DNA from 4 places in the Mesorhizobium sp. M0159 genome. Region 3 is predicted to be linked to each of the others. Evidence: predicted binding sites of a transcription regulator. Region 3 holds the regulator's gene; each other region holds the start of a gene.
What was found. The regulator LexA, encoded in region 3, represses DNA repair genes until DNA is damaged. The targets are predictions, from matches to a motif close to TGTTCNNNNTGTGTTCNG.
Positions count from the first base shown of each region.

Region 1: the regulator LexA is predicted to act here: its motif matches at 2,604-2,621, upstream of NKJ32_RS13210 (ATP-dependent helicase).
Region 2: the regulator LexA is predicted to act here: its motif matches at 3,650-3,667, upstream of dinB (DNA polymerase IV).
Region 4: the regulator LexA is predicted to act here: its motif matches at 4,521-4,538, upstream of NKJ32_RS19820 (ImuA family protein).

Region 1 is NZ_JAMYTF010000010.1:54,815-62,414, forward strand. Features, by position in the region: gene NKJ32_RS13200 (hypothetical protein) at 1-87, shown strand, start outside; gene NKJ32_RS13205 (glucose/quinate/shikimate family membrane-bound PQQ-dependent dehydrogenase) at 98-2,410, opposite strand; gene NKJ32_RS13210 (ATP-dependent helicase) at 2,662-5,385, shown strand; partial or broken gene NKJ32_RS13215 (helix-turn-helix domain-containing protein) at 5,441-5,686, opposite strand; gene NKJ32_RS13220 (Bug family tripartite tricarboxylate transporter substrate binding protein) at 5,877-6,815, shown strand; gene NKJ32_RS13225 (ABC transporter permease) at 6,927-7,600, opposite strand, start outside.
Region 2 is NZ_JAMYTF010000007.1:162,595-170,194, reverse strand. Features, by position in the region: gene NKJ32_RS10235 (hypothetical protein) at 1-58, opposite strand, end outside; gene NKJ32_RS10230 (XRE family transcriptional regulator) at 141-836, shown strand; gene NKJ32_RS10225 (hypothetical protein) at 1,058-1,357, opposite strand; gene NKJ32_RS10220 (hypothetical protein) at 1,541-1,903, shown strand; gene NKJ32_RS10215 (hypothetical protein) at 1,931-2,317, opposite strand; gene NKJ32_RS10210 (hypothetical protein) at 2,361-2,810, opposite strand; gene NKJ32_RS10205 (GNAT family N-acetyltransferase) at 2,930-3,388, shown strand; gene dinB (DNA polymerase IV) at 3,720-4,961, shown strand; gene NKJ32_RS10195 (hypothetical protein) at 5,132-5,776, shown strand; gene NKJ32_RS10190 (sulfite oxidase) at 6,431-7,588, shown strand.
Region 3 is NZ_JAMYTF010000029.1:11,831-19,430, reverse strand. Features, by position in the region: gene kynU (kynureninase) at 1-1,056, opposite strand, end outside; gene lexA (transcriptional repressor LexA) at 1,504-2,238, shown strand; gene NKJ32_RS23895 (ComEC/Rec2 family competence protein) at 2,232-4,697, opposite strand; gene gltX (glutamate--tRNA ligase) at 4,794-6,215, shown strand; gene gltA (citrate synthase) at 6,395-7,600, shown strand, end outside.
Region 4 is NZ_JAMYTF010000020.1:101,275-108,874, reverse strand. Features, by position in the region: gene NKJ32_RS19845 (DUF4153 domain-containing protein) at 1-1,343, opposite strand, end outside; gene NKJ32_RS19840 (HpcH/HpaI aldolase/citrate lyase family protein) at 1,622-2,503, shown strand; gene NKJ32_RS19835 (DUF1737 domain-containing protein) at 2,532-2,738, shown strand; gene NKJ32_RS19830 (metallopeptidase family protein) at 2,982-3,404, opposite strand; gene NKJ32_RS19825 (DUF3800 domain-containing protein) at 3,638-4,390, shown strand; gene NKJ32_RS19820 (ImuA family protein) at 4,562-5,644, shown strand; gene NKJ32_RS19815 (DUF6504 family protein) at 5,577-7,055, shown strand; gene NKJ32_RS19810 (error-prone DNA polymerase) at 7,052-7,600, shown strand, end outside.

The sequences.
Region 1 (7,600 bases), on a different contig from region 3:
CAGCAGGCCGAGACAGCCGCCGGCCCGCAGCTGACCAGTGAGGTACTTGCATCGGTACCCGACCTGAAAGGGCATCTCGGGCTCTGAAGGAACTTCTCTATTTCGGCAGCGTATAGGCCATCACATAGTCGCCCGGCTTGGTACCGACCGAGCCGTGGCCGCCGGCAACGATGACGACCAACTGGCGCCCGTCGGCTACCGTGTAGGTCATCGGTGTCGACTGCCCGCCCGCCGGCAGCCGCGCCTGCCAGAGCTGTTTGCCGGTTGTCAGGTCATAAGCGCGCACATAGTCATCGACCGCCGCACCGAGGAAGGCGACGCCGCCGGCAGTGATCATCGGCCCGCCAATGCCGGGCACGCCGACCTTGAATGGCAGCGGCAATGGCGTCATGTCGTAGACGGTGCCGTTGCGATGCTTGTAGACGATCTTTCCGGTCCGAAGGTCGGCACCCGCCACATAGCCCCAGGGCGGCGCCTGGCAGGGAATGCCGAGCGGCGACAGGAACGGCTTCAATATGACTGCGTAAGGCGCACCGTCATTGCGGTTCAGGCCCTGTTCGCTGCCCTTGGTGTCGCCGGGCGGCGGCACGTCGGCGCGCGGCACCAGCTTGGAGATGAACGCCAGGTATGTCGGCATGCCGAACATCACCTGCCGGACCGGATCGACTGCCACGCCGCCCCAGTTGAAGGTGCCGAAATTGCCGGGGTAGATCAGCGAGCCCTGCAGCGACGGCGGCGTATAGCGGCCCTCATAGCGCAACTTCCGAAGCTCGATCCGGCAGGCCAACTGGTCGAACATGGTAATGCCCCACATGTCCGCGCCGGTCAGCGGTTTCGGACTGAAGCTCAGGTCCGAGACCGGCTGCGTCGGCGAGGTATGGTCGCCTTCGATCGCGCCGCCCGGCGCCGGCACTTCCTTGACCGGAACGATCGGCTCGCCGCTGCGCCGGTCGAGCACATAGAGGTCGCCCTGCTTGGTCGGCCCGACCAGCGCCGGCACCACGCCACTTTCCGTGGTGATGTCGACCAGCGTCGGCTGCGCCGGCACGTCCATGTCCCAGAGATCGTGGTGCACGGTCTGCCGCACCCAGCGCAATTGTCCGCTGTTGAGATCGAGCGCGGTGATCGAAGAGGAGAATTTCTCGTCATTGGCACTGCGTCCGGCACCGAGTTGGTCCGGCGTCTTGTTGCCGAGCGGCACATAAAGCAGCCCGAGCTTCTCGTCGACGCTCGCCGTCGACCACATGTTGGGTGAGTTGTTGGTGTAGGTCTGGTCCGGCGGCAGCGGCGTCGTCTGATCCGGATTGCCGGAATCCCAATTCCACAACAGCGCGCCGGTGTCGGCATCGTAGGCACGGATGACCCCGGACGGCTCCTGCGTCGAATAATTGTCGTTGACCGCGCCGCCGACGATGATCTTGTTGGCGACGATCAGCGGCGCCGAGGTCGAATAATAATAGCCCGGCTTCGGATATGGCATGTTGGCGAGCAGGTTCAGCGTGCCGCCTTCGGCGAAAGTCGGGCAGACCTGGCCATTCGCCGCATCGAGCGCGATCAGCCGGGCGTCGGATGTCGGCAGGTAGATGCGTGTGGCGCAGGGCTGGCCGGCGGCGACCTTGGCATCGGCATAATAGGACACGCCGCGGCAGGTCTGGTGCTGGCGGTCCTTGTTGAGCTTGACCTGCGGATCGAAGCGCCATTTCTCCTTACCGCTCGCGGCATCGATGGCGATGGCGAAATTATGCGGCGTGCAGATGTAGAGCGTGTCGCCGATTTTTAGCGGCGTCACCTGATAGGTCGTCTCGCCGATGTCGTCGGGCCCTTTCACGTCGCCGGTGCGATAGGTCCAGGCCGGCTGCAGATTGGCAACGTTTTCGGCGGTGATCTGGTCGAGCGGCGAATAGCGCTGGCCATATTGCGTGCGACCGTAATAGTGCCATTCGCCAGCCGGCACGTTGCCGCCGAGATCGGCCGTCGGCGTCACCTTGTCGGTGTTGAGTTCACCCGCAATATCCTTTGGATCGGTCGTCATCGAATAGCCGGCGACCGCAAGCGAGGCCAGCACGGCGAGGATCAGCGGCGCGCGTCCGTCGGGACCGGTAAGCCCGCGCCGCGCCCATGGCGTCAACAGCCATAGCGCGACAAGCACGATGATGCCGCCGCGCGGGCCGAGCTCCCACCAGTCGAAGCCGGTCTCCCAGACCGCCCAGGCGAGCGTGCCGAGCACGATCGCCGCGTAGAGCCACAGCGCCGTGGATCTGCGCCTGTAGAGCAGCCAGGCCGCGACAAGGAAAGCTAGACCGACGATGACGTAGTACCAGCTGCCGCCCAGCGTCACGAGCCAGATGCCGCCGCCGCCAATCGCCAGGCCGATGAGGAAAAGGATCAGGGAGGTGATGACCACAGCCAAGACGGTGCTCCTTCGACTGGTGCGCTCCGCGACGCGTCCATGGGCAACCCCGCATTGCGTTCCTGCCCCCACGCAACTTTCTCCGGCCCGCTTCCCCTGTCAAGCAAGCTCGGCGTTTTACGGTGCCGGCCCATCGCAAGCCCGGCGTTTTGGTTAGCAGACCCATTCAGATTGTGAGTCTACCGACTGGACAGAGAACAAAACGGAGACACTTCTGGCCTTTCGCTGCCGAATCACTACATTCGGGGGAGATGTCCGGCTTTTCGGAAGACATGCCCTTTTTTGACGAACCGAACGCGCGGCCCGTGGCCCCGTCGGGCATTGCCGCGCGCGCCATGGCTGCCCGCAGCAACCAGAACAACGCGCCCGATTATCTCAACGGCCTCAACCCCGAGCAGCGGCTGGCGGTGGAAACCACCGAAGGCCCGGTGCTGGTGCTGGCCGGCGCCGGCACTGGCAAAACGCGCGTCCTGACCACCCGCATCGCCCACATCCTTGCCACCGGCAAGGCTTTCCCCTCGCAGATCCTCGCCGTCACCTTCACCAACAAGGCGGCGCGCGAGATGAAGCAGCGCATCGGCCTGTTGATCGGCGAAGGCAATGTCCAGGGCATGCCGTGGCTCGGCACCTTCCACTCGATTGGAGTGAAGCTGCTGCGCCGACATGCCGAGCTGGCCGGGCTCAAATCCGACTTCACCATTCTCGACACCGACGACGTGGTGCGCCTGATCAAGCAGCTTATCCAGGCCGAAGTGCTGGACGACAAGCGCTGGCCGGCCAAGCAGTTCGCCCAGATGATCGACGGCTGGAAGAACAAGGGCCTTGGCCCCGCCGACATCCCCGAGGGCGATGCCCGTGCCTTCGCCAACGGCAAGGGCCGCGAGCTCTACAAGGCCTATCAGGAGCGGCTGAAAACGCTGAACGCTTGCGACTTCGGCGATCTCCTGTGCCATCCGATCCGCATCTTCCGCGCCAATCCGGACGTGCTGAAGGAATACCACAAGCGCTTTCGCTACATCCTCGTTGACGAGTATCAGGACACCAACACCGCCCAGTACATGTGGCTGCGGCTGCTGGCGCAGCGGCCGCAATCCTCCCCCCTTGAGGGGGAGGTGCCCGCGAAGCGGGCGGAGGGGGTTGCCGCAGAAGGCACCGCTAGAGCGTCGAGCACTGCCGCCGGTAGGTCGAGCACTGCCGCACGGACCCCACCCGACCGGGCTTCGCCCGGCCACCCTCCCCTCAAGGGGGAGGAAAGCCCGCGCCTGTCCACCGTAAATATCTGCTGCGTCGGCGACGACGACCAGTCGATCTATGGCTGGCGCGGCGCCGAGGTCGACAACATCCTGCGCTTCGACAAGGATTTTCCCGGCGCCACCATCATCCGGCTGGAGCGCAACTATCGCTCGACCGCGCACATCCTCGGCACCGCCTCCCACCTCATCGCCCACAATGAGGGCCGCTTCGGCAAGACGCTGTTCACCGAAAAGATCGCCGAGGACGACGAGAAGGTGCATGTCCATGCCGCCTGGGATTCCGAAGAGGAGGCCCGCGCCGTCGGCGAGACCATCGAGGCCTACCAGCGCCAGAAGCACAATCTCAACGACATGGCGATCCTCGTCCGCGCGTCCTTCCAGATGCGCGAATTCGAGGACCGCTTCGTCACGCTCGGCCTCAACTACCGCGTCATCGGCGGCCCGCGCTTCTACGAGCGCCTCGAAATCCGCGATGCGCTGGCCTTCTTCCGCGTCGTCGCACAAGGCGCCGACGACCTCGCCTTCGAGCGCATCGTCAACGTGCCGAAGCGCGGCCTTGGCGAGGCCACCATCCGCCAGATCCACGACACCGCACGGGCGCTGCGCATCCCGATGTTGGAGGCGGCGGCAAAACTCGCCGAAAGCGACGAGCTGAAGCCGAAGCCGCGCGCCGCACTGCGCGAGGTATCGGCCAATTTCGAGCGCTGGCAGAAGGCGCTGGAAACCACGCCGCACACCGAGCTCGCCGAGACCATTCTGGAGGAGAGCGGCTACACCGACATGTGGAAGAACGACCGCTCGGTTGAAGCGCCCGGCCGCCTCGAGAACCTCAAGGAGTTGATCCGCTCCATGGAGGAGTATGAATCGCTGCGCTCCTTCCTCGAACATGTCGCGCTGGTGATGGACGCCGAGCAGAACGCCGAGCTCGACGCCGTCAACATCATGACGCTGCATTCGGCCAAGGGCCTCGAATTCGAAACCGTTTTTCTCCCTGGTTGGGAGGAAGGTCTTTTTCCGCACCAGCGTTCCCTCGACGAGGGTGGCCGCTCCGGGCTGGAGGAGGAACGCCGCCTCGCCTATGTCGGCCTGACCCGCGCCAAGAAGAACCTGCACATCTGGTTCGTCTCCAACCGCCGCATCCACGGCCTCTGGCAGTCAACCATCCCGTCGCGCTTCCTCGACGAACTGCCGGAAGCCCATGTCGAAGTTTCCGAGAGCGGCAACTCCTATGGCGGCTACGGCAATGCCTATGGTGGCGGCTCGTTCGCCTCCGGTCGTGGCGGCCAAGGGGCAGGCAGGCAGAACCCCTATGGAGCATCGCGCTTCGACAACATCGGCGGCAATAACGGCGCCGAGAAATCCGGCGCTTTCTCCAGCACCTATGCGACGCCGGGCTGGCAGCGTGCTCAAGCCAACCGCACCGAGGCGACCGACCGCAATTGGGGCACGCGCTCCGGCCACCAGGTCGAGCGCATCGGCTACGGCGAAACCGACTCCGGCTACGGCGCCGGCCGCACCTCGGTCAAGGGGCGCACAATCGACGGCGAGCTGGTCGCCAAATCCGTCGCCGACACGCCGTCCCCCTTCAGCGTCGGCGACCGCGTCTTCCACCAGAAATTCGGCAACGGCAACATTTCCGCCATCGAAGGCAACAAGCTGACCATCGACTTCGACAAGGCCGGCCAGAAACGCGTGCTGGACGGGTTTGTCACCGGGGTGTGAGGCATGTGGAAAATTGTCTGGCACCCCCAGAACAAATAGGGTACAATCGCTTGCAAGGTCGCGTCTTGTCGCGCAACAGCCCTTCGAGGCCTTCCTCGGCAAAGCGTTCCTGCCAGCGCCACACGCAGGTCTTGGACTTGCCGGTCTGCCGCATGGTCTCGACGGTGCCGACGCCGTTGGCGCTCAACAGGATGATTTCGGCGCGCCAAACATGCTTTTGCGGCGCATTGCGGTCTTTTACGACAGCCATCAGTCGCTGGCGATCGGTCGGCGAAACGGTGAAGGATATTCCTGTGCGCACGCGCCAGACTCGCATTCGCTTTCGCCGAAGGGAATCCCAAGCCGGATTCTTATGTTAGGCTATGTTGGGCCGATACCAGTAGGTAGCTTTTTGAGTCACACAAGGAGAAATCTTATGGGACTGACGCTTCGATCAATTGCGTTGCTCTTTGCTATTTCTCGTTGGCTGTGCCGAGGCACATGAGGACACGATGAGAAGCGCAACAAATCTGGCCGCGTCCGCACGAGACTATCCGGCCAAGCCGGTACGCATCATTGAGCCGTTCGGGGCGGGCGGCGGGCCTGATCTGTTGGCCCGCGCCCTGGCCCCGAAGCTTTCTGAGCTGTGGGGCCAACCGGTGACAGTGGAGAACATCCCAGGTGCGGGAGCCACTGCGGGCCCTGCCCAGGTCGCGAAGTCACCGGCCGACGGCTACACGCTGCTGATAAACACCAACGCTCAGGCATACAGTGCGGCGCTCTTGAAAGACCTCCCGTATGACCCGTTGAAGGATTTCATTCCGATCATTCCGCTCACGAGGCAAGCCTACGTACTCGTGGCAGGCAAGGCGACTGGTGTCACCACCGTCGGCGGACTCATTGCGGCGGCGAGGGCGAAGCCAGGTGAGCTCAAATTTGGATCCACCGGTATAGGCACCGGCACACATGTTGGAGTCGAGAAATTCAATCAAGCGGCGGGAATCAAGGCGCTGCATGTGCCTCCCTCGCCGAATGATTCGAACGCCGATACGATCGCCAACGCGATAGCGATGCGCTTCACTTACTATTTGGTGCCAATCTCTCTTGCCCTGCCCCACATTCACGACGGCACACTCGTTGCGCTAGGCGTGAGTACCGCTCGGCGCTCGACCTTGCTCCCGGAGGTACCGACAATCGCGGAGGCGAGCGTCGTCAGCTTCGACTTCCCGATCTGGTATGGAATGTGGGCGCCGGCTGGCTCTCCGACCGGCGTGGTTGAGAAGCTTTCGAACGACATCGGGCGCGTGCTCACTGGACCGGACCTGCGCGAGTGGATCGCTAAACACGGAGGCGAGCCAATGAGCATGACGCAGCCCGAGTTTGTGCGTTTCGTGGAAAGCGAGAGTGAAGCTACGGCGCGACTCATGAAAGCCGCCAGTGTCAAGCCCTAATAGGGAACGGCCTGATGAGGTGTCTGCATAATTCGCGCAACGAAGGATATTCCTGTGCGCATGCGCCAGAAAGGGAATCCCAAGCCGGACTCTTATGTTAGGTCGATACCACTAGCGATACCGCGCCTGGTTCCACTTATGGCCGAGCAGCGACAGGATGATGATCAGGCCGTTGAAGAACTGGACGTAGAAGCCGCTCAGGCCCGCCGCGACGACGCCGGTCTGGATGAAGGAGACGGTGACCGCGCCGATCGCGCCGCCGACGACGGTGCCGATGCCGCCCCAGGTCGGAGTGCCGCCGACGAACACCGATGCCAGCACCGGCAGCAGGTATCCGTCGCCCGCCGTCGGCCACCAGGTGAAGTTGATCATCACCGAGAACGTGCCGGCGATTGCCGCGCCGATGCCGACGAAGACGAACACCTTCACCCTGACGCGCTTGACGTCGATACCCATCTGCTGGGCGCTGTCGGGATTGTCGCCGACCACCTTGACCTGCGCGCCGAAGCGATGGCGGTTGTAGAGCAGCGCCGACAGCACGACGAAGGCGATGGCCCAGAAGATCTGCACCGGAATGCCGTAAACCTGGCTGGAGAAGATCTTGTAGGCCCAGCTGTCGGCAAGGCCGGTCAGCGCCGTCGACCTGCCCTCGTTGATGATCTGGATCAGGCCGCGCAGCAGGAAGTTCATGCCGAGCGTGGCGATCAGCGACGACAGCCCGCCATAGACGACCAGCGAGCCGACCAGGAAGCCGAGCAGCATGCCGGTGACCATTGCGGCGGCGA
Region 2 (7,600 bases), on a different contig from region 3:
TGCCGGCGCGCTGAAGGGCGGATTCGAGGACCGAAAGCTGGTGAAGCGACTTGTGCATGACCGTATAAGAGCATAACTCAATCAATTATGCAAGCGAGTCTTGCATAGACGAAACCGATTCTTATGCCTCAGATGGAGCCATGGCGAAAACTGCACTGTCGATCAAGGTCGGAGCGGCGATCCGCCGGGCGCGCAAGCAGCGCGGCCTGGTGATGCGCCACATTGCCGAGCACAACGACACCGACGTCGCTGCCGTCGGCAATTGGGAAACCGGGCGCAACCTGCCCAAGACCGAGAACCTTTTGAAGACCGCCGCGTTCCTGCGCGTCGACCCGGTGGCACTCGGCAAGGGCGAGGTCGTTTTCCTCGAAGATGCCGGACCGGTCGCCGATGCCGAGATCGTCACCGATCCCGGCCCCCTGCCCGCCGGGCCGATGGACATCCAGCTTCTCGGCACCGCCGTCGGCGGCGACGATGGCGACTTCACCTTCAACGGCCAGCCGGCCGGCTATGTCCAGCGGCCGCCGGGGATCCGGCATCTGCGCAACGTGTTTGCGCTGCACGTGCTGAGCGATTCGATGGTGCCGCGCTACGAGCCCGGCGAGATGATCTATTGCGGCGGCCGCGAAGCGTTGCCCGGCGACCATGTGGTGATCGAGACCCTGCCCGAGGAGAACGAGCAAAACGGCAAGGCCTTCATCAAGAAGCTGGTCAAGCGCACCGCCGCCGAGCTGATCGTCGAGCAGTACAACCCGCCCAAGACGCTGTCCTTCAACCGCTACGCCATCAAGAACGTCTTCCGCGTCATCCCGCTCAAGGAATTGCTGGGGTATTGAGGGCTTGTTGCCTTCTCCCCTTGTGGGAGAAGGTGGATCGGCGCACAGCGCCGAGCCGGATGAGGGGTGCTGGAAGGAACGCGGCGGAGGAAATGTAGAAGCGATTTTTAAGCACTTACGCCATCAAGGTAGCGATCCGTCCAACACCCCTCATCCGACCGAGCTTCGCTCGGCCACCTTCTCCCACAAGGGGAGAAGGGAAGAGCAGCACGCCCGCCCCCTCAAGCCCGCCTCGACTGCAGCTCTCGACCGTTGAGCAGGCGCGCCTCGGCGCGGGTCCGTTGCCGGTCGTCGATGAAGGCGGCCTGGATCGAGACGGCGGCGCCCGGCAGGCCGTCGGCCCGGCAGGCCTTGCAAATCAGGCGCCCCGAAAGTGCTGATAGCGGCGTCTCCGGCCTCACCCCATGCCGCTTGAGCTCGGCCGGCTTCCACCACCTGTTACGGCCGCAGTCGATGCATTCGACGGCAATCGAGACAACATCGGCGATCGTCGCTTCCTTGCCTGCCAATGCCATGGTCATCCCCATCATCGTTCCTGCTTTGTTCGCAACATTATCGGTTTTTGGAGCGGAGTCGAGTCGGTTCCGCTTACATCAACGTGAAAGTTTCACTTGTTCGATTATTTGAGTTATGCTTATACATGGTGTGGACTGGAATCGGCGCGAGCAACAGAACCGCAGCCGGCCGGCAGCAAGGGAATGACGATGGACCCAGCCCAGTTCGCCCATGCTTGCGGCTATAGCGGCGACAGCCCGGCCATGTTTGCCGCTTTCGCGGCCATCCGCCAGGACGGCATCCGCAAGGCACGCCAGGGTCATCGCCAGCGCAAGGCGGCGATCGACCGGTTGAAGCCGAGCCGCGCTCTGTTCCTGGCGGCGATCCGCCCGGCGCAGTCAGCCGAGGAGGCACTCGAGGATGCCGCCCGCTTCCTGTCGATGTTCCGCAACATGCCGTACTGGCGACAGGAAAGGCGCGCCGCCGACCTCACCCGCGCCAGGCAGCAGCGCCTGTTCGCCCGCTTCTTCCGCCGCTACGGCCACCGCCTCTGGGCGCTCGAGGCGGCGTAAGCCCGAGCGGAGCGGCCAGCCAGCCGATCAAAGCTGCTGGCTGCGAGCGAAAATGCGGCCGTAGCTGGCATCGTCGATCTCTGCGAAGTGATGGGAGCGCAGGAAACGCTGCAGCCGGGGATTCGGTGTGGCGCAGGTGGCGGCATGGACATTCCAACGGATCAGCTTGAATTGCCGATCGATGGCATAGGCCCGGACAAGCCTCCACAAGACGAGCAGGACGCCTTCGCCACCGCCGTCGATATGGGCAAAATTGACCAGAAGCGTGCCGCCATTGCGATTGAATTCGGCCAGGACGGTGGCGCTGCCCATGGCGAAGGAGATCGGCCGGCCGAAGGCCAGCAACGCATCCTGGTCCGCGCGCGACAGCGCCCTCAACGTCTCCAGGGAGACACCCTCGATTTCGATCCGCATTGAAGGGTTGACCCTCGCTAAGTTGCTCGCCTCGCCCATTGCCCTAGTCTGCTTGCCAGAAAGACAGCTGATAATCCTCCAGGTCTCTGGAGTCTGAAGCGAAAAACTCGACGACAAACCTTCGGTTCGCAAACTGCCATTGCAGTTTTGCCTCATAAATCTCCTTGAGAACCGAGCCGAGAAACACGAGTTTGTCGCGAGAGATGTCGGCGGCGCCCAAGGCGTGAATGTCGGCAATGTGCAGGTGGTTCATAACCGCTTCCACGGACTGTCGTGTGGCGTTGGGGTCTCGTTCAAAGCTTCGCAGGCCTTCCTCGCTAAACCCTTCCATCAAAACGTAGCGTTCGAACGTCACGAATTTCGGCCAGAAAATGGTGCTGTATCCCACAGCAAGCGCAAATCGGCCCTCGCACCCGACCCAGCTTTGTAGATCGATGCCGGACCCATTGTTCCAGGCTGCCAATTCAGCCTTCATGCTGGCTGGAACATCCATATCGTAGCCTCCCGATCTCGCCTGTCATAGGTCTTTCAACGGCTGCTTTCCAGTAGACCGGCAAAGTTGCATCCCTTCACGCTTGTCGTCCCCAAATCCGCGCCGTATGTCTCCACGCGATGAGCGAGATCGAATTCCGTCGCGCGCAGGCGCCCGACCTGCCGGCGATCGTTGCAATGCTTGCCGACGATGTGCTCGGCGCAGACCGGGAAGACCCGTCCACGCCGCTTGCGCCGTCCTATCTCGATGCCTTCAGCGCAATCGATACCGATCCCAACCAGTTGCTGGCCGTCGCCGTCAACGCCGGGCAAGTGGTCGGAACGCTGCAGCTCAGCTTCCTTCCAGGCATTTCGAGAAAAGGCGCCTGGCGCGGCCAGATCGAAGGCGTTCGCGTCGCCCGGCAATGGCGCTCGCGCGGCCTCGGCAAGCTGATGATCGAATGGGCGATTGAAACATGCCGTTCGCGCAATTGCAGCTTCGTCCAGCTCACCACGGACAAAGGTCGACGGGAGGCGCACGCTTTTTACGAGCGCCTCGGCTTCACCGCCAGTCATCTCGGCTACAAGATGGCGCTGTAGCGCTCGGCTGATTGCCGAAGTCGGCGCTGCCCCTCATCCGCCTGCCGGCACCTTCTCCCCGTATAGCGACGGGGAGAAGGGGCTGTCCGCAAACTCGGCACTTTCCTGCAACGTTAGTGATTGGCGAAGCCATCGACGAAAGCGTCCTTCTCCCCGTCACTATACGGGGAGAAGTGCCCGGCAGGGCGATGAGGGGCGGCGCCAACCTGAAGCGATTGCCCCTTCACCTGTCGTCCGCGCTGCTTGACAATTCACCCACAATGTTCTCTTTATGTTCTCATCACAACTCGAGACAATGCGGCGTTCGAACCGCCGCGGGCGAACGGGCCGGATGGAAGCCAACATCCTCCACGCGGATCTGGATGCCTTCTATGCCTCGGTCGAACAGTTGCTCGACCCGGCCTTGCGCGGCAAGCCGATTGCCGTCGGCGGCGGGGTAGTGCTTGCCGCATCCTATGAAGCCAAGGCGTTCGGCGTGCGCGGCGGTATGCCGGGACGGCGCGCGCGGGAACTCTGCCCGCAACTCATCTTCGTCGGCGGCCATTTCAAGGACTATCAGCGGCTGGGCGATGCGGCAATCAAGGTGCTCGGCGATTTCACGCCGGTGGTCGAGCGGATTTCGATCGACGAGGCCTTTGCCGACGTCGCCGGCTGCACCCATTTGTTCGGCTCGCCGGCCGAGATCGCCGGCAAGATCCGCGGCCGCGTGCGGGCCGAGCTCGGCCTGCCGATCTCGGTCGGCGTAGCCCGCACCAAGCATCTGGCCAAGATCGCCTCACAGGTCGCAAAACCGGACGGGCTGGTGGTGGTCGATCCGCGCCACGAGCTGGAGTTCCTGCACCACCTGCCGGTCGAGTTGATGTGGGGCGTCGGCCCGGTCACCAGGCAGCGGCTGGCCGGCATCGGCGTCAACACCATCGGCGAGCTGGCGAAGACCAATGGTGGGGCGCTTGAGCGCCTGCTCGGGCCGGCGGCGGGAGAGAAACTCAACGCGCTGGCGTGGAACCGCGATCCGCGCAAGCTCGAGACGCAGCGCCGGGCGCGCTCGGCGGGTGCGCAGTCGGCGCTTGGCCGAAAACCGGCCGAGGAGCAGGTCTTCGTGCCCGCTTTGCTGCATCTGGCCGACAGGGTCGCCACAAGATTGCGGGCGAAATCCCGGCCCGGCCGCACGGTGACGGTTCGCGTCCGCTTTGCCGATTTGCGCTCGGTGACGCGCTCGATCACGCTCGACCAGCCGATTTCGGCAACCGCCATGCTGGCCGAGATCGCCGAGGCGCTGGTGCGCAAGGTGCTCATCGACCATCCGCACGAAAAGACAATCTCGCTGCTGGCGATCGCCGTATCGCATCTGGAGCAGCATGCCGGCCTGCAACTGGAACTGCCGCTCGGGCTCGACGACGACCGCCGCCGCCCCGGCACCAGCAAGGGCGCGGCGCGCTGGACCGCGGATCGCGCCGTCGACAAGATCCGCGACCGCTTCGGCTGGGAGGCGGTCGGCTACGCCTCGGTCGCGCTCGGACTGCGGCGATCGGTTCCCGACGCATTTCGGGAGCTGGCCGAGAAGGAATTGTGAGCCTCGATTACACTTTGGTTGCCAAGTCGCCGGAATGACGTTGAAGGCTGCGGACTTGTGAATTTATCTTCGGTCCAGTTGGTCGTGCACCGGTTTGGGTATCGGCCAGACAGGGTAGCACCCGCCCGCAAATCCTTCCGCACCTTCATTTCGAACGACAGGAGATCGGCATGGGACAGAACGCCGGATATTTCGCACTCATCGTTGCCGGACTGGTGACCAATGCAACGACGCTGGCCAAGCCGCTCAACCCGGACCGGGCGATTCCATCCCTGGGCGATATCAACTCGCCGCTGGCCAGCCCGCTATTCAAGCAGGTCAAGGCTGGGCCGCTGGAGATAAAGCTTGAGGAAACCACGCTTGCCGATGTCGAAAAAGCCTTCGGCGGAGCCATGCACGATGAAGGTGACGCCGGAGATTCACGCCACTGGCTTTGCTATGCCGGCCCCGACGCCGGCGGATCGCCGTCGATCTTCTGGTTCGTATCCGGCGAGATGGGCGGCTCCGACCACGGTGTCCTGTCCGTCGCCCTGCAGCCGAACCCGGAAGGTAAGGTGCCGGAAGGATGCGCCGGCGCGCCTGCCAGCCTGACAGCTGTTGAACTCGATACGCCCGGCGTCGGAGCGCCGCTGAGCGACGTGGCCGCGAAATTTGGCGCCGCCAAGCCCGATCGTTACGGCCATTTCGGCTTCGCCGCCTCTTATCCTCCTTCGTCTCCCGACCAGAAGGACGCCACGGTCACGCAGACGCTCACCTACACAGCCGGGAACGGCAGGATAACCGGCGTGGCGGTGACGCAAGTCACCACCAATTAGGGTGTCCCCGCTCGGTTGGCGAATGGTTCACGTGTGAATGATCTGCCGCGCCCAAGCCAGGCGGCCTGGTTGCTGGCCACCTCGTAATGCAGACTGGTTCTGATGTGCCGCCCGGGCCCGCCCTCCACCTGCAAATTCCTGATCTTGAAATATTAGACCGCCATCATACACCTGCGCCGGCCGCACCGCCATCCTGTCGCGCCCACAGACGGCAGGCCAACGCAGTTTCTCGTCGAAATGGGTGAACATCCGCCCTGGAGTTGGCAAGGCCGATATCGGAACGGCAGAAATTGGGTCGGAACGGCCCTTCCGATCGCACCCGCGAAGGTCCCGAAATGACCCAGAAGCGGGCGTTCGGCAGCGATCCGAGCAGCAACCATTTTGGCAGGACAGGAAATCGGCATGGAATGCTGCAATCATCATCATGTCCCGTCCAAGTTGTGGACAGTTCCTTCTCAAAGGCGCACTCTTAGCGTGCGAAACGCGAGCTGGCGTTTCGTGCAATGCTTCACATGCTTGACTTGCGTCGGTGATTATCTGACCTACCCGGATACTTCCGGGTGGGCAGACCTCACATTGTGTCGCCTATCCGTGATCAGGCTACGGCCTAAGGCACGTTGCAGCCCGTTCCGGATCAACTGGGAGGTAAACAACATGCCTGATTTTCAGCGCAGAGAACTTCTTGTTCAAGGAAGCGCGGCTCTTGCCGCAATTGCTGCTCTCTATACCTCGCGCCGGGCTTACGCTTTTCCAACACGGCCGAACGAGGAAGTTATTCCATGGCTGGATCAGCCGACCGAAAATCCCGATCCGGCGGGTATCCAGAAGCAGCTTGTTTGGGAGGATTTGGATAGCTGGATAACGCCAAACGACAAGTTCTTCAGCATCTCGCATTTCAACCGACCAACGATCGACGAGAAGACATGGTCGATGGAGATCGGAGGCCTGGTTAAGAAGCCCCTGGAGTTAACGCTCGCCGACATCAGGGCGCGACCGCGGCAGGAGGTCGTTTTCACAGTGGAATGCTCGGGCAACCATGGGTTTCCCTTTTTCACCGGCGGCATCGGCAATGCTCGCTGGGCAGGGACGCCGCTCGCCCCGATCCTCGAGGAAGCCGGCGTTCTGGAGAAGGGCATCGAGGTCGTCTTTTTCGGTACCGACACAGGCGAGATCCCGATACGCGACGTCAAGATGCGGCAGAACTTCGCTCGCAGCATGTCGCTCGCCGACGCGATGAACCCGGACAATCTCCTCTGCTATGAAATGAACGGGGCCGCCTTGCCGGCGCCCAATGGCTTCCCGGTACGGCTCATTGCGCCAGGCTGGTACGGGATCGCCAACGTCAAGTGGCTAAAGCGCATCGAGGTTCGCGATACGCGGTTCATGAGCCTTCTGATGGCCCGCGACTATGTCACCATCCGGGAGGAGGACCACAACGGCGAGACCGTATGGGCCGAGACGTCAGTCGGGCGAGCGCTGATAAAGTCCGCGCCTGCGAAGGTTACCCGGAAAGACTCGGATTACCGCATCGTTGGGGCAGCCTGGGGGGCGCCGATCGACCGGGTCGAAGTGCAAATCGATCAAGGGCCTTGGACACCAGCGACCATTGACCACAGTGAGGAGGCAGAACACGCTTGGAAAATCTGGTCCCTGGCTTGGGCAAATCCCTCTCCTGGAGAACACACGGTGACCTCGCGCGCGGTCAGCACCACAGGACAAATTCAACCGGCGATGGACGATCCCTTGATTGCCAAGAAGCACACATACTGGGAAAGCAATGGCCAGGTGACGCGCCGCGTGCGTATCGGCTAGAGCATTTTGCAG
Region 3 (7,600 bases):
GTAGCCATGCTCATGCATGAATGAAATCTGGCTGCCGCGTTTTTCCCCATCGCGCGTGCTTTCGAGCGTGAGCCCGTAAGTGCCGCACTTTGCCTCGACAAGCTCGATGAACAGATCCGCCAGTGCGATGCTCTTCTTGCGCACCGCCGTCATGTCGACATCGTTCCAGATGTCGAGCGCGCCCTTCAGCGTGCGCATCGACAGGACCGGCTGCGTGCCGCACAGAAACCGGCGGATGCCGGTGCCGGCCGCATAGCCTGGCTCGAAGGCGAAGGGCCGTGCATGGCCCCACCAGCCGGTGAGCGGCTGCTGGATGTCGGAAAGATGCCGCTCAGCCGCATAGATGAAGGCAGGCGCGCCCGGGCCGCCATTCAGATATTTGTAGGTGCAGCCAACGGCAAAATCGGCGTTTGCCTTGTCGAGTTCGACTGGCATCGCGCCGGCGGTGTGGCAGAGATCCCAGACGATCATCGCCCCGGCTTCCTGAGCCCTGCGCGTCAGCGCCGGCATGTCGCGCAGTTCGCCCGACTTATAGTTGACGTGGTTGACCAGCACCACGGCGGTGCGTTCGTCGATCAGCTCTTCGATGGTCGGCGCGTCGACCCCCGAGAGGCGCAGCAGCGTATCTTTTCGCGTCGAAACCACACCCTCGGCCATGTAGAGGTCCGTCGGAAAACTATCGCCCTCGGCGACGATGACCTGCCGCTCCGGTCGCATGGCCATGGCGGCGTGCAGCAGCTTGTAGATGTTGACCGATGTCGTGTCGCAGACCACCGTCTGGCCGGCCGCGGCACCGATCAGGCGCCCGAGCTGGTCGCCAAGTTCAAGCGGCATGTTGAACCAGCCGGCCGTGTTCCATGCGCGGATGAGATCATGCGACCATTCTTCGGTCGCGGCCTTGTGCAGTTCATCGAAAGCGGCACGTGAAGCAGCTCCTAGCGAATTGCCGTCGAGATAGATCACTCCTTGCGGCAACACAAAGCGGTCGCGCATCGCGCGCAACGGATCCGCGGCATCCATCGCCTTTATGGCCACGAGATCGGGAATTCCTGTCATGATTTGTCTGCTCCCCCAAGATCCAACGCAACGCCGGACACGCATCGACTGTTCTTCCATTACCTGGTTGCGCGCAGCAAGGCTCCACCGGCGAGAAGCAGCCTGACCAGGCGGTGGAAACCGGGACTTAACCCGAGGTTGGCGTTTTGAATTCGTTTCGTTCACGGTGCATTGACCAAACCGCACAGTCGATACGGGTTCAATTCCGTGCCTTTTGCCGACCGACGGCCGATGCCAGTGCCGCCTTCTAGGAGGCCAGAAGGGCGCAAACGAAAGCAGAATCAAGGCGATGAGGCTCGCGGCGGTGAAAATGCGGTACGCCGGTAGGGGACGTCGTTTGTTTCCCGAGCCTTAACGCATTCATTAAACTTTAAACAGTTGCGGAACACAACTGGAACAGATAGTGTTTGTTCTGGGTTTGTTTTTCTGATTCTGTTGGGGGTCGCTATGCTGACACGCAAACAACACGAACTGCTTATGTTCATCCACGAAAGGTTGAAGGAAAGCGGTATCCCGCCTTCATTCGACGAGATGAAGGAAGCGCTCGATCTGGCTTCCAAATCCGGAATCCACCGGCTGATTACGGCGCTGGAGGAGCGCGGCTTCATTCGCCGTTTGCCCAACCGGGCCCGTGCGCTGGAGGTGCTACGCCTGCCTGACTCGATCGCCCCCGGCCTCAATGCGGCACGCAAGTTCTCGCCGAGTGTCATCCAGGGCAGCCTTGGGCAAGGCGCCCCTCGGCAGGGCAAGCCGACATCGTCGCGTGTCCCTGCAGCCGGCAATGACGACGATGTCGTCGCCGCCGTTTCGATCCCGGTAATGGGCCGCATCGCGGCCGGTGTGCCGATCGATGCCATCCAGCACCAGACGCATTCGATTTCGGTGCCGCCGGATATGATCATGGGCGGCGAGCATTATGCGCTCGAGGTCAAAGGCGATTCGATGATCGAGGCTGGCATTTTCGACGGCGACACGGTGATCATCCGCAATGCCGATACGGCGAGCCCCGGTGAGATCGTGGTGGCACTGGTCGACGAGGAGGAAGCGACGCTGAAGCGGTTCCGCCGCAAGGGCGCCTCGATCGCCCTGGAAGCCGCCAATCCGGCCTACGAGACGCGCATCTTCGGACCAGACAGGGTCAAGGTGCAGGGCAAGCTCGTCGGACTGATCCGCCGCTACTGAGCTCCGCCCTTGGCGCCGGCTTTGGGGTTGTCGGCCCTGCGGTATGGCGGCAGGCCCCGTGCCGCGCGTGAAAATTTCCGCTGCACGTGCCAGGGCCGGTATGATTTTTCGACGGCGAAGCGGATCTCGGCGCGTGTTGCCGCTTGTGGATCGAAATAGACGGCGGCACTTCCCGCGCGCGCCAGTTGCCGTTTGGTGACGACGAGGACCAGCCGGTCGTAGTAGCAGGGGTTATGGGCGGTGGCGTCGTCGATGACGATCAAGCTGGCAAAGGCGCAGGCTGGCCGCGCAGTATCGCGGTCCTTGGCTTGCGCGATGATCGCGCCGGATGGATGCATGGCAAGGCAGAGGCCGTCCGTGCAAATGAACGGCATGCCCGGCGGTAGGTCGGCCGGATCGGCAATGTCGAATTGCGGGTCGTTCTTTCCAGGCGTTTCCGGCGCGACGATGGCCTCTGATGTGAGCGCGCGTTTCCAGTTGTCGATGGTGAACTCATTCGGGCGTGCCCGGTTGACCGCGAGTTCACCGCTGCCGATCGGCAGCGCGACCAGCCGCGCGTCCTCCGAGACCAATACGTCGGGTATGCGTGTCTGCGTTGTCGTCAGCAAGCCGGCGAGCGCAAAAGGAAGTGCCGCCAGCCGCAACCAGGTCGTCGCCATGCTGGCAATGACGAGGGCGATCGTCACCAGAAGGACGGATCTCAGCGAAATCAGCCCGACCGCATCGATCGGCGAGCGCTCCGAGATCCACCCGGACAGGGCGATCATCGCCGTCAGCCCCTTGCCCATGACATAGAGGAAAGGGCCATCCGCACCGAACGGCATCGCCAGCGCGCTGAGAACGGCGAAGGGCATGACGACCAGTGAGACGATGGGCATGATGGCCAGATTGGCGAACAGGCTGAGCGGCGCCACGCGCTGGAAATGCCATATGGCGAAAAGCGCCGTGGCGCTCCCTGCAATGATCGAGGTCATCGCCAGACCGCACATGCCCAACAGGACCTTTCGAGTGGCAAAGCGTAGCGGCGACCGCCGCGGTGGCGGCGTGGTGGCCCTGCCGGCGCGGTAATCGGACCAGCCTGCATAGGCGCCGACAAGGGCCGCCGTCGCGGCGAAGGACATCTGGAAACTCGGACCGACCACCTCGTGCGGCGACACCAGGATGACCGCGATGGCCGAGATCGCCAGGTTGCGCATGGTGAGCGCGGCCCGGTCGAACAGCACGGCGATAAGCATCACCGCCAGCATGATGAAGCTGCGTTCGGCCGCAACGACAATGCCGGAAAAGACGAGGTAGGCCGCAATCGAAAAAAGCGCGGCGGCCGCGGCATATTTCTTGACCGGCCGTCGCGATGAGAAATCGGGAAACAGCGCAAAGGCACCCCGCAGCAGCGCCATGATGGTGCCGGCGACCAACGCCATATGCAGCCCCGAGATGGAGATGATGTGGTAGATGCCGGTGCGCCGCATCGCTTCGTTGATCTCCTCGGGAATGCCGGCGCGCACGCCGACGATCAGCGCAGCAGCAATCTCGCCCTCGGCACCGCCGATGCGGCTGCGGATATGGTCGGCGATCGATTCGCGCGCGTCTTCGATCGCGGAAGAAAGCTGCGCGGCAAGCGGCATGCTGCCCGACGACACGACTTTCGGATTGCCGAGAAAAAAGCCGCTGCCGCCGATACCGGCGAAATAGCTGTCGAAGGAGAAATCATAGCTGTCGGGCCGCACCGGGCCGGTCGGCGGCAGCAGCCGCACATAGCCGGTGATCTCGGAACCGGCGGTCAGCTCAGCCGGTATCTTCATCGCCGAAACGCGGACCCGTTCCGGCATGTAGCGCAGTGTCGGCCTGGCCGTTGAGATCACATCGATTGTCAGCCTGATGCGGCCGCTCGCCATGGGCTCGTACGATACGACGCGACCCGTCAGCCGCGTCGAGATTTCGGAGCCGAGCATATGCGTTCCGACACGCCATGTCTCGAACTTGGCGGCAAGTACGCCAAGCGCGCAGAGCAGCGCCACCATGAAGCACAGGCGCGTCCTGGGCCATGACCGCGAGACGACGGCACAAAGGGCCGCGAGGAGCGCGATTGCGATCGGCTGTGGAAAGGCCGGCTCCACCGACAGCCCGAAATATACGACCACCCCGCATGCGAGGAACACCGGCACCAGCAGGAAGGCGATGCCGCGGTCGAGTTCCAGGCCGGCTGCCGAGGTTACGCTGTTGCGGATACGGGACGGTGACGGGAGGCGGAAACGCCTAGGCAGGCGTACGATGGGCTCGCCCGCGGGCACGAGAACCGTTGCTGGGTCGCTGGCCGGCAGCGACGGAGCATCGAAGCGCGGAGCGGGTAGCAATGCCGGTGCCGGCAGGACAGGCGGGGGTGCGGCAAACAGCAAGCGTTCGCTGACGCCGCTGCCAACGTCCTCGCCCTCGCCCGCACCACGGCCTCGCACAGCCATCGGGTCTGCCCCTTGCGCCCTCGACCTCCTATGCTACATGAACGCGCAACGCGCGAAAGTCCGCAAACCCACTTCCTTCGCCCGCCTGAGAGTTCCATGCCCGATAAGGTCGTCACCCGTTTTGCCCCCTCGCCCACCGGCTATCTGCACATTGGCGGCGCGCGCACGGCGCTGTTCAACTGGCTGTATGCCAAGCACACAGGCGGCACGATGCTGCTGCGCATCGAGGACACCGACCGCGAGCGCTCCACCGATGCGGCAAGCGCGGCCATTCTCGACGGGCTTTCCTGGCTTGGCCTGACATGGGACGGCGAGCCGGTGTCGCAGTTCGAGCGTGCGCCGCGCCATCGCGAGGTGGCCGAGGAACTCGTTCGTATGGGCAAGGCCTATTATTGTTATGCGACGCCTGCCGAGCTAGAGGCAATGCGCGAGAGCGCACGGGCCAAGGGGCTGCCTCCCCGCTATGATGGACGCTGGCGCGACCGCGACCCGTCGGAGGCGCCGCCCGGCGCCAAGGGGGCGATCCGCATCAAGGCGCCGACAGACGGCGAGACGGTGGTGCATGACCGCGTCCAGGGCGACGTGCGCTTTCCCAACAAGGATCTCGACGATTTCATTATTCTGCGCTCGGACGGCAATCCCACCTACATGCATGCCGTCGTCGTCGACGATCACGACATGGGCATCACCCACATCATCCGCGGCGACGATCATTTGACCAACGCCGCACGCCAGACCGTAATCTATCAGGCCATGGGCTGGGAGGTGCCGTCGATGTCGCATATCCCGCTGATCCACGGTGCCGACGGCGCCAAGCTGTCGAAGCGGCACGGTGCGCTTGGCGTCGAAGCCTATCGCGCCATGGGCTACCTGCCGGAGGCGCTGCTCAACTATCTGGCGAGGCTTGGCTGGAGCCACGGCGACGATGAGATCATGTCGATCGCCGACATGATTGCATGGTTCGACATTGGCGACGTCAACAAGGGCGCCGCCCGTTTCGACTTCGCCAAGCTCGAGGCGCTTAACGGCGTGCATATGCGCCGGATGAACGACGCGGCGCTGCTCGACATCTTCATCGCCACTCTGCCCTATCTTGAAGGCGGCCCGGCAATCGCGGCGCGCCTCGACGACAGACGCAGGGCGCAACTGCTTGCCGCTTTGCCGGGCCTGAAGGAGCGCGCCAAGACGCTGGTCGAACTTGTTGAAGGGGCTGCATTCCTTTTCGTCGAGCGGCCGCTGCCGGTCGACGAGAAGGCGGCGGCGCTGCTCAGCGGTGAGGCGCGCGCGATCCTGCGGGGCGCTCATGCGGCACTAGCCACGGTTTCGGAGTGGTCTGCCGCCTCAGCCGAAGCCGCGATCCGCGACTATGCGCAGGCCGCCAGCCATAAACTCGGCGCCGTGGCCCAACCTTTGCGCGCCGCGCTCACCGGCAAAAGTACCTCGCCAGGTGTCTTCGATGTGCTGGCCGTGCTTGGCCGCGAGGAAAGCCTGGCGCGGATCGCTGATCAAATCGATTAGCAAACTGGCCCAAGAAGATTGGCATTGAAAGGTGTGTTTCGCAGTGCAACATTGGGTCTTGGCCTAATCTGCCGCGCAGATTTAATTGCGGGCGCAAATGTGCGTATTCCGATGTTTTTGACGTGTTGGGTTCAGATATTTTGCCTTTGCCGGCCTGAGGAAACAAAAAGGAGTTTGCTATGACCGAACCTGCGACAAAAATGGAATTTGGCGGCAAAACCCAGGCATCGACGGCCAAACTGGAACTCGGCGGCAAAATCCATGAATTCAAGATACGAAGTGGTTCGGTAGGACCTGACGTCATCGACATCGGTTCGCTCTACAACACCGCCGGCGTCTTTACCTACGATCCCGGTTTTACGTCGACGGCGAGCTGCGAATCGGAAATCACCTTCATCGATGGCGATGCCGGCATTCTTTTGCACCGCGGCTACCCGATCGACCAATTGGCCGAGCACGGCGACTTCCTCGAAGTCTGCTATCTCTTGCTCTATGGTGAACTCCCGACCAAGGCGCAGAAGGACGATTTCGACTACCGGGTGACGCGCCACACCATGGTGCATGAGCAGATGTCGCGCTTTTTCACCGGCTTCCGCCGTGATGCGCATCCGATGGCGGTGATGTGCGGCGTGGTCGGCGCGCTGTCGGCCTTCTATCACGATTCCACCGATATCTCGGACCCCTATCAACGCATGGTCGCGTCAATGCGGCTGATCGCCAAGATGCCGACGATCGCGGCGATGGCCTATAAATACCACATCGGCCAGCCATTCATTTACCCGAAGAACGAGCTGAATTTCGCAGCCAATTTCCTGCATATGTGCTTCGCCGTGCCTTGCGAGGAATACAAGATCAATCCGGTGCTGGCCCGCGCGATGGAGCGCATCTTCATCCTGCACGCCGATCACGAACAGAACGCCTCGACTTCGACCGTCCGCCTGGCCGGCTCGTCGGGCGCCAATCCTTTTGCCTGTATCGCTGCCGGCATCGCCTGCCTGTGGGGTCCCGCACATGGCGGCGCCAACGAGGCAGCCCTGAACATGCTGGGCGAGATCGGTCATGTCGATCACATCCCGGAATTCATTGCGCGCGCCAAGGATAAGAACGATCCGTTCCGATTGATGGGATTTGGCCACCGCGTTTACAAGAATTACGATCCGCGCGCCAAGATCATGCAGAAGACCGCGCACGAGGTCCTGGGCGAGCTCGGCATCAAGGACGATCCACTGCTCGACATCGCCATGGAGCTGGAAAGGATCGCACTGACCGATTCCTATTTCATCGAGAAGAAGCTCTATCCGAACGTCGATTTCTATTCCGGCATCACGCTGAAGGCGCTGGGCTTTCCCACCACCATGTTCACCGTGCTGTTCGCGGTCGCCCGC
Region 4 (7,600 bases), on a different contig from region 3:
TGCTGGACGAAGCGATCGAGCGCCGGCAAGGCGCCGGGCCCGAGCGAGCGCAGGTACCAGACGTCGAGCTGGGTGCCTTGGCCGGTCATTTCGAAGCAATGGTCGACATTGTAGTTGGCAATCAGCGCGGCAAAGTTGATGAACGAGCAGGCATAGAGCGTCGCCGATAGCGTCAGAAGATTGGCGGCAAGCAGCCATTCGTTGGACTTTTCGCGCGCGATGCGGGCTATGATCAGGACAAGGCCCGCCGCCACCGGCCCCATCCAGACGAACGCAGCGACACGCCAATAGGTCAGCGCATAGATACCGATATAGAGATCGAGCCGCAGGATCGACGAGATCACCAGGAGGATGTTCTGCGCCACCCAGGCATAAACCAGCCGGCGGATGAGCGGATCGCCGGAGGTCGCACTTCCCGGCCGCAGCGCCGCCAGCACGAAGCCGGCGGCCAGCAGCGCCGTGACGATCAGCGGATAGGCGCCGCGATGCGCGTAGGCGGCATAGGTCAGCCCGTCGGGAAGCGCGATGCCGCCCCACAGATAGGTGGCGTCGAGTGCGCTCTGCACCGCGAACAGGATGTTGAAGACGACGAGCGCGCGGAGGATAGCGGCCTTGCCGAAGACGATGTCCTCGATGGTGGTCCTGGTGGCCGGCGTCGCCGGTGCGCTGGCTGGCGACACCCTGCGGCGGCGGAGAAAGCGCGGCAGCCGCGGCCGCAGAAAGGCCCAGACGCAGGCAAGCACGAACAGCCAGAAGCCGAGACGTGGCAGCTGGACGACGTCGAGCAGTGCCATCAGGTCGATCAGCGAGAACCAATATTCGATGACCGGATTGGCGGCGCCGAACAGCGCGAGGAACACTGCGCCGAGGCCCAGCGGCATGACCCAGACGGCGATCGCCGCAAGGCGCACGCGCCGCCGGCCAAGCCGCCGCGCCGCCGTGCGCCAGCGGAAGAAATCAAGGACGAGCCGAAATGGCGTTGCAAGCAGGAACAGCGAGAGTTGGCCGGCAATACGGGCAAGGCCGCGCCGCAACCGTCCGGCCAGTGAAAGCGCGAGGATGGCCGTCGCCGCCAGCGCGATCGAGACGGACAGTGCGCTGACATTTTCCACAAGCGGCAGCAGCGCCATAAACAGCGCAACCGGCTTGAACCAGAACCTGCCATCGTTGAAGACGTCGAGAGGATGGAGAGCCATGCTCGCCGCTGCAATCGCAACGCCGAACAGGAAAAGCGTGATGCCCGCCGGTTGGCCATAGAAGAAGAAATCGGCCAACGCGACGAGCAGGACGGCAACGCCGAAGCGGCTGCAATAGCTCGGCGCCGCCGAGAGGAATACTGTCATGATCGGGCTTTCTCGGCGGCTTTGATGCGGCTGGTGGGCAGGGATTTCCGGACGAAAGGGAGGAGGGTTGCCAAAGTCTGGGGCGGATCGACGAGCCACCAGCTTTCGCGGCGAAGCCGGTACGGCAGGGACCAACGGGAGTTCTTTTGCTCTTGCATGCCGCCCTTGTCGCATCCGGTCGGGTGGCAAGCGGGGCGGAGACGAGGAGATTTTCCGAAATTGCGTGCAGTTTTTATGCACGGCTTGCCTCGGCTAGCTGCAGGCGGCATAGATCGAAGATGACCACCGAAAGCTACCGCCCGCGCCGCTCGGTGCTTTACGTCCCGGCTTCGAACGACAAGGCGCTGGCCAAGATCCAATCGCTGGCCTGCGATACCGTCGTCATCGATCTCGAGGACGCCGTCGCCCCGGCCGACAAGCCTTCCGCGCGCGAAAAGCTGGCGGCGATTTTCGCCGGCCATTCCAACCGGCGCTGCGAGATGGTGGTGCGCATCAATGCGCTGTCGAGCGAATGGGGCGCCGACGATCTGCCGGCCGCGGCAAAATGCACGCCCGACGCCATCCTGCTGCCCAAGGTCGACACGCCGCGCGACATCCTCGAGGCCGGCGACGTGCTCGACGACAATTTTATCGCGGACGAGGTCAAGCTGTGGGCGATGATCGAGACGCCCAAGGCGCTGCTCAATATCGGGCCGATCGCCGAGCTCGGCCGCGACCCAGCCTCTCGCCTGGTTTGTTTCGTTGCCGGAACGAACGACCTGATCAAGGACACCGGCATTCTCGCCACGCCCGATCGGCGCTATCTCGTGCCATGGCTGATGCAAATGGTGCTCGCGGCGCGTGCCGGCGGCCTCGACCTGCTCGATGGCGTCTTCAATGATTTTCGCGATATGGACGGGTTTGCGCGCGAGTGCACGGAAGCGGCCGCCATGGGTTTTGACGGCAAGTCGCTGATCCACCCAGCTCAGATCGAAGCCGCGAACCGCGCCTTTGCACCGTCGCCCGAAGCAATAGCCGAGGCGCGCGCGGTCAAGGATGCCTTCGCGTTCGCCGAAAATGCCGGTAGGGCGGTAGTTGCGCTGAACGGCAAGATGGTCGAGCGGCTGCATCTGGCGCAGGCCGAAAAACTGCTGGCGAAGGCCGCCGCTGTTCGCGCATGACTAACGTAACTGACGACAGGATTGAAGAATGAAACTCTACCGCTTTCTGTCCGGCCCGGACGATGCCAGCTTCTGCCACAAGGTGACGGCGGCGCTGAACAAGGGCTGGCACCTGTTCGGCTCGCCGACCTATGCCTATGACAAGGAGGCCAAGACCATGCGCTGCGGCCAGGCGGTGGTGAAGGATATCGAGGGCCAGGAATACGGCCCCGACACCAAGCTCAGCGATTGGTAGACGCTGAAATCGCGGCGAGATGTCCGCGGGACAGCGCCCCCCTCTGTCCTGCCGGACATCTCCCCCACGCGGGGGGAGATCGGCCATCATCCCGGGCTTCGCCAAATCTCAATGTTAGAAAGAGGGCGCGGTCGGCGAAGCTGCCAATCTCCCCCCAAGTGGGGGAGATGTCCGGCAGGACAGAGGGGGGCGCGAAGGAATGAGACGTCGGACTGTTGCGTAACCTCAGCCGATCGGCACCCCCTACTCCGCCGCTTCTTCGATCTTCTCCATGTCGTCGTCCGACAGGCCGAAATGGTGGCCGATCTCGTGGATCAGCACATGGGTGACGATGTCGCCCAGCGTTTCCTCGTTCTCGGCCCAATAGTCGAGGATGGCGCGGCGATAGAGCGTGATGCGGTTCGGCCCCTCGCCGGTCTGCGGGTTCCAGCGCTCGGCGATGCCGCGCCCCTCGAACAGGCCGAGCAGGTCGAAGGGCGTTTCCAGCGAAAGGTCGTCCATGATCTCGTCGGTCGGGAATTCGGCGATCTGAATGACGATCTCGCCGGTCAACTTGCGAAAGTCCTCCGGCAGATGGGCATAGGCCTCCAGCGCCAAGAGCTCAATTTCCTCCATCGTTGGCGAAAGCTGGTCGTGCCAGATGCGTGTTTGGTAGATGCGAGCCATGCTTTGTCCTTTGATCCCGGCATATAGGCTTTCAGGCCGGACTCGGCAAATAGCGGGGCTGCCGCCTTTGCCCCAGGATCATAAGCAGGAATAAATTCAGCGTGTCGTAATTCGCGTACGCGCTAAGGAGGTGGTACCGTGCTGAACAAATTTCGAGCCGATGAGTCGGCGGAAATGGTGGAAGGCGCGTCCTAGAGTTCCGCGACACCTTTCTTGCCCCTCGGGAAGGTTTGGTGGTGGTGATTGAGGTCTACCTAGACGAATCTGGCACTGACCATGACTCGCAAATTCTTTCCGTATCCGCCGTTTGGGCTTCAAAAGAAGACTGGCAGATCTGGACCCTCGATTGGATCGTGGCGAAGGCGCCGATAAAAATTCACCACTCGGTCGATTGCCATAACAGGCATGGGGAGTACGAAGGGTGGACCCGCGAAAAGCGAGATAGACACGTCAAGTGCATCCTGCCGGTAGTCAAAAACCACTACATTCGGGGCATTATCGCCGCCGTCGACAGGCGGAAACTGAGCGAGGTCTTGGCTCACAAACATAGCTTAGCCATCAAGCCGGAAGACATGGTACGCGGCTGGTACTACATCTGCCTGCAATGGGCCCTTCGCAGCACGTGGGAGAAACTCGCATCGGAAGGCCACGATAACATCGCATTCGTCCATGAAGCCAACCAGTACAGCGCGGCGGCGACTGAGGCGTTCCAGCAAGTCCAGCGGCATTTTCCGGGAAAATCGGCGACTTTCAATTTCGGCTCAAAAACCAGGCACCCACCGCTTCAATGCGCAGACGTATTGGCATATGAGGGGAACCATCAAATGAGGAATTTTCGCGGTCCCCTACGAAAACCCCTCCAAGCTATCGACCCTAGCTTCAGCCGCTTTAGCTTTCGCAAATATGACGATGAAGAAGTCGATCAAATCGCCGACTTTACCGCCCAATATTTGAGACGTGTCGCTTCAGAATTGGCTTCAGGCTAGAGTCAAAAGCCGCCCCTTTTTTATGAACCCAGCCTCCCGAGCGGTTTCCTTGAAAAGCTCGGGTTGCTCTTTCTGGGAATAAATTCCCCATGACTCCGCTTGACTCTTCGAGCGGCCTCTGGAATCTATAGGGAACATAACAGGAACAATTGTGAGTGGAAGCTGACCGTCATGGCGACAAGCGCCGTGGCGCGGGAGACTGTTTTTGCCCTGCGCCGCCAGATCGCGAAGATCGAAGGGACCTTGCCCGAGCGCCTGGAGGCGCCGGCCAGTTCGTCGTTTGACGCGGATGTCCCTCGTCAGAGTCTGACACCCTCTCGGCATCCGACACCCGCTCGGAATCTGACCATTGTCCGGCGCGGCCTCGCCGTGGCGCCGCCCGATGCGTTTTTGCGCACCGGCGCCGAGCGCCTCGATGCTGCGCTGAGCGGCGGCCTGCCGAAGGCGGCGGTGAGCGAGTTTCATGGCGCCGCGACCCGCGATGCCGGGGCCGTTGCCGGTTTTGCCTTGTCGCTCGTCAGCCTGATCCTCAGCCAGGGGCCGCGATTGCCGGTGCTGTGGATCGGCACATCCGAGGTTTTCCGCGAGGCCGGCTTTCCCTATGCCAGGGGGCTTCACGCCTTCTTCGGCATCGAGCCGGAGCAATTGCTGTTTTCCGAGGCGCCAAGGCTGCTCGATGCGCTGTGGATCGCCGAGGAGGCTGCCCGGATGACGGCGCTGGCCGCCGTCATCCTCGAAATCCGCGGCAGCCCGCAGCGGCTTGACCTCACCGCGACGCGGCGGCTGCACGCCCGCGCGCAGAGTGCGGGCCGGCCGCTGTTCCTGCTGCGCCAGGCCGGCGAGCCCGAACCGACGGCAGCGCCCGTCCGCCTCATCCTGTCGGCGGCACCGGCGGCAACGCGTAAGACGCTTGCCGGGCCGCTCGCCGGCTCGATCGGCCGACCCGCCTTCACCGTCGCCATCGGCAAGAGCCGCACGGCCTTGCCCGGAAAATTCACACTGGAGTGGAACCCCGATGAACGCATATTCGAAGAAAGACGGGGCGAGCAAGGAAGGTCTCAGGAATGGGCCCCAGAACGGCCAAAGAATCCTATCCCTGTGGTTTCCGCATCTCGCCGCCGAGAGGATCCTGCGGCAGCGTCTGGGGCGGTCCTGGCGTTCCCGGCCGTCGGATCACCTGCCGCTGGTGATCAGTCACCGCGACCGGAACGCCCAGCGCATCGCCGCCCTCGACGAGCGGGCCGAGGCGCTTAATCTGAAGCGCGGCATGGGCATAGCCGACGCACGCGCCATGCATCCCTCGATCGACATCGTGGAGGCCGATCCGGAGGCCGACCGGCGCCTGCTCGAAGGCCTCGCCGACTGGTGCGACCGCTATACCCCGCTGGTGGCGCTTGACGGGACCGACGGCCTCTATCTCGACGTCACCGGCTGCACCCATCTTTTCGGCGGCGAACGCTCGATGCTGGACGATATCCTGTCGCGTTTTTTCCATCAGGGCTTCGATGTCCGCGCCGGGCTTGCCGCCACGCCTGGTGCTGCCTGGGCGGCGGCGCGGTTTGCTGGCGACCGCATCGTGCCCGATGGTGAGGAGGAAGCGCTTCTCGCGCCCTTGCCGCTGGCGGCGCTGCGCATCGACCCGGAGGTACGCGCCAGCCTCGAAAGCGTCGGCCTGCGCACGGCGGGCGCCGTCATGGCGGCACCGCGCGCGCCGCTGGCCCGCCGCTTCGGCGCATCGCTGCTCTTGCGCCTCGACCAGGCGCTTGGCCGCCTCGAGGAGGCCGTGTCGCCGCGCCTGCCGGTGGCACCGCTTTCGGTCGAGCGTCACCTTGCCGAGCCGATCATGCTGACCGAGGACATCGAGCGGCTGACCGGCATGCTGGCGACCACCTTGAAGAGCGACCTCGAGCGTCGCGGCGAGGGCGCAAGGCGGCTGGCGCTGCTGCTTTTCCGCGTCGATGGCGGCGTCAGCCGCATCGCCGTCGGCACCTCGCGGCCTCTGCGCGAGCCGCGGCTGATCCAGAAATTGTTCCACGAAAGGCTTGCCGCGCTCGAACAGGATATCGACGCCGGCTATGGCTTCGATCTTGTGCGCCTTTCGGTGCTGACCGCCGCCGCCTTCGACATGCAGCAGGCCGACCTTGCCGGCGAGACGAGCGACGACGGTGCCGATATCGCGCTTTTTGCCGACCGCATTCGCGCCCGGCTCGGCGAAGGCGCGGTCTTGAAGACGGTCGCCGTCGAGAGCCATTTGCCGGAGCGCGCCGTCGCCACCCTTCCCTTCACGGAGGCGCCGCAGAGAAGCTCGCCGCCGAAGCAGCCGGACAAGGCGAAGGACGCTCCCACGACCGTCTTCCAGCCGGAACGGCCGATCCGGCTTTTCCGTTCGCCCGAGCCGATCGAGGTGCCGGCCACCGAAATGCCGGAAGGCCCGCCTTTGAACTTCCGCTGGCGGCGCGCGCTCTATCGGGTCGCGCGCGCCGAAGGGCCGGAGCGCATCGCGCCGGAATGGTGGCGAGGGGCGGCGGGACGAGAAGATGCCCCGACCCGGGATTATTTCCGCATCGAGGATGCCGACGGCCGCCGTTACTGGCTCTATCGCCAGGGCCTTTACGGCGCCTCGCAGCCCTCGCCGCGCTGGTTCATGCATGGGATCTTCGCATGAATGCGCTGACGGCCAACCCCTATGCCGAATTCGGCATCCAGTCGAACTTCTCGTTTCTGCGCGGTGCCTCGAAACCGGAGGAGCTGGTGGTCGCGGCAAAATTCCTGGGGTTTTCGGCGATCGGTCTCGCCGACCGCAACACGGTGGCGGGCGTGGTGCGCGCCTGGCAGCAGGCCAAGGTGGAGGGTGTTTCCTATCATCCCGGCTGCCGCCTGGTTTTTTGCGACGGCACGCCGGACATCCTCGCCTACCCGCAGGATCGCAAGGGTTGGGGTCATCTCTGCCGCATGCTGACGCGGGCCAATCTGCGAGACGAGAACGAAAAAGGGGCGACGCTCCTCAAACAGAACGATCTTCTCGAATGGGGCGATCTCCTGTCGCTCGCCATACTGCCGGATGTGTCGGCGGACGCGGAAACCAGCCTCGCACTCCTTAGCCGGCTCAAGGATCGTTTCGGTGAAAACCTGCGGCTTGCGGTTTCGCCGGATTACCGCGGCAACGACCGCTTCCGTATCGAGCAGGCGGCGGCGATGGCGGAGCTGGCC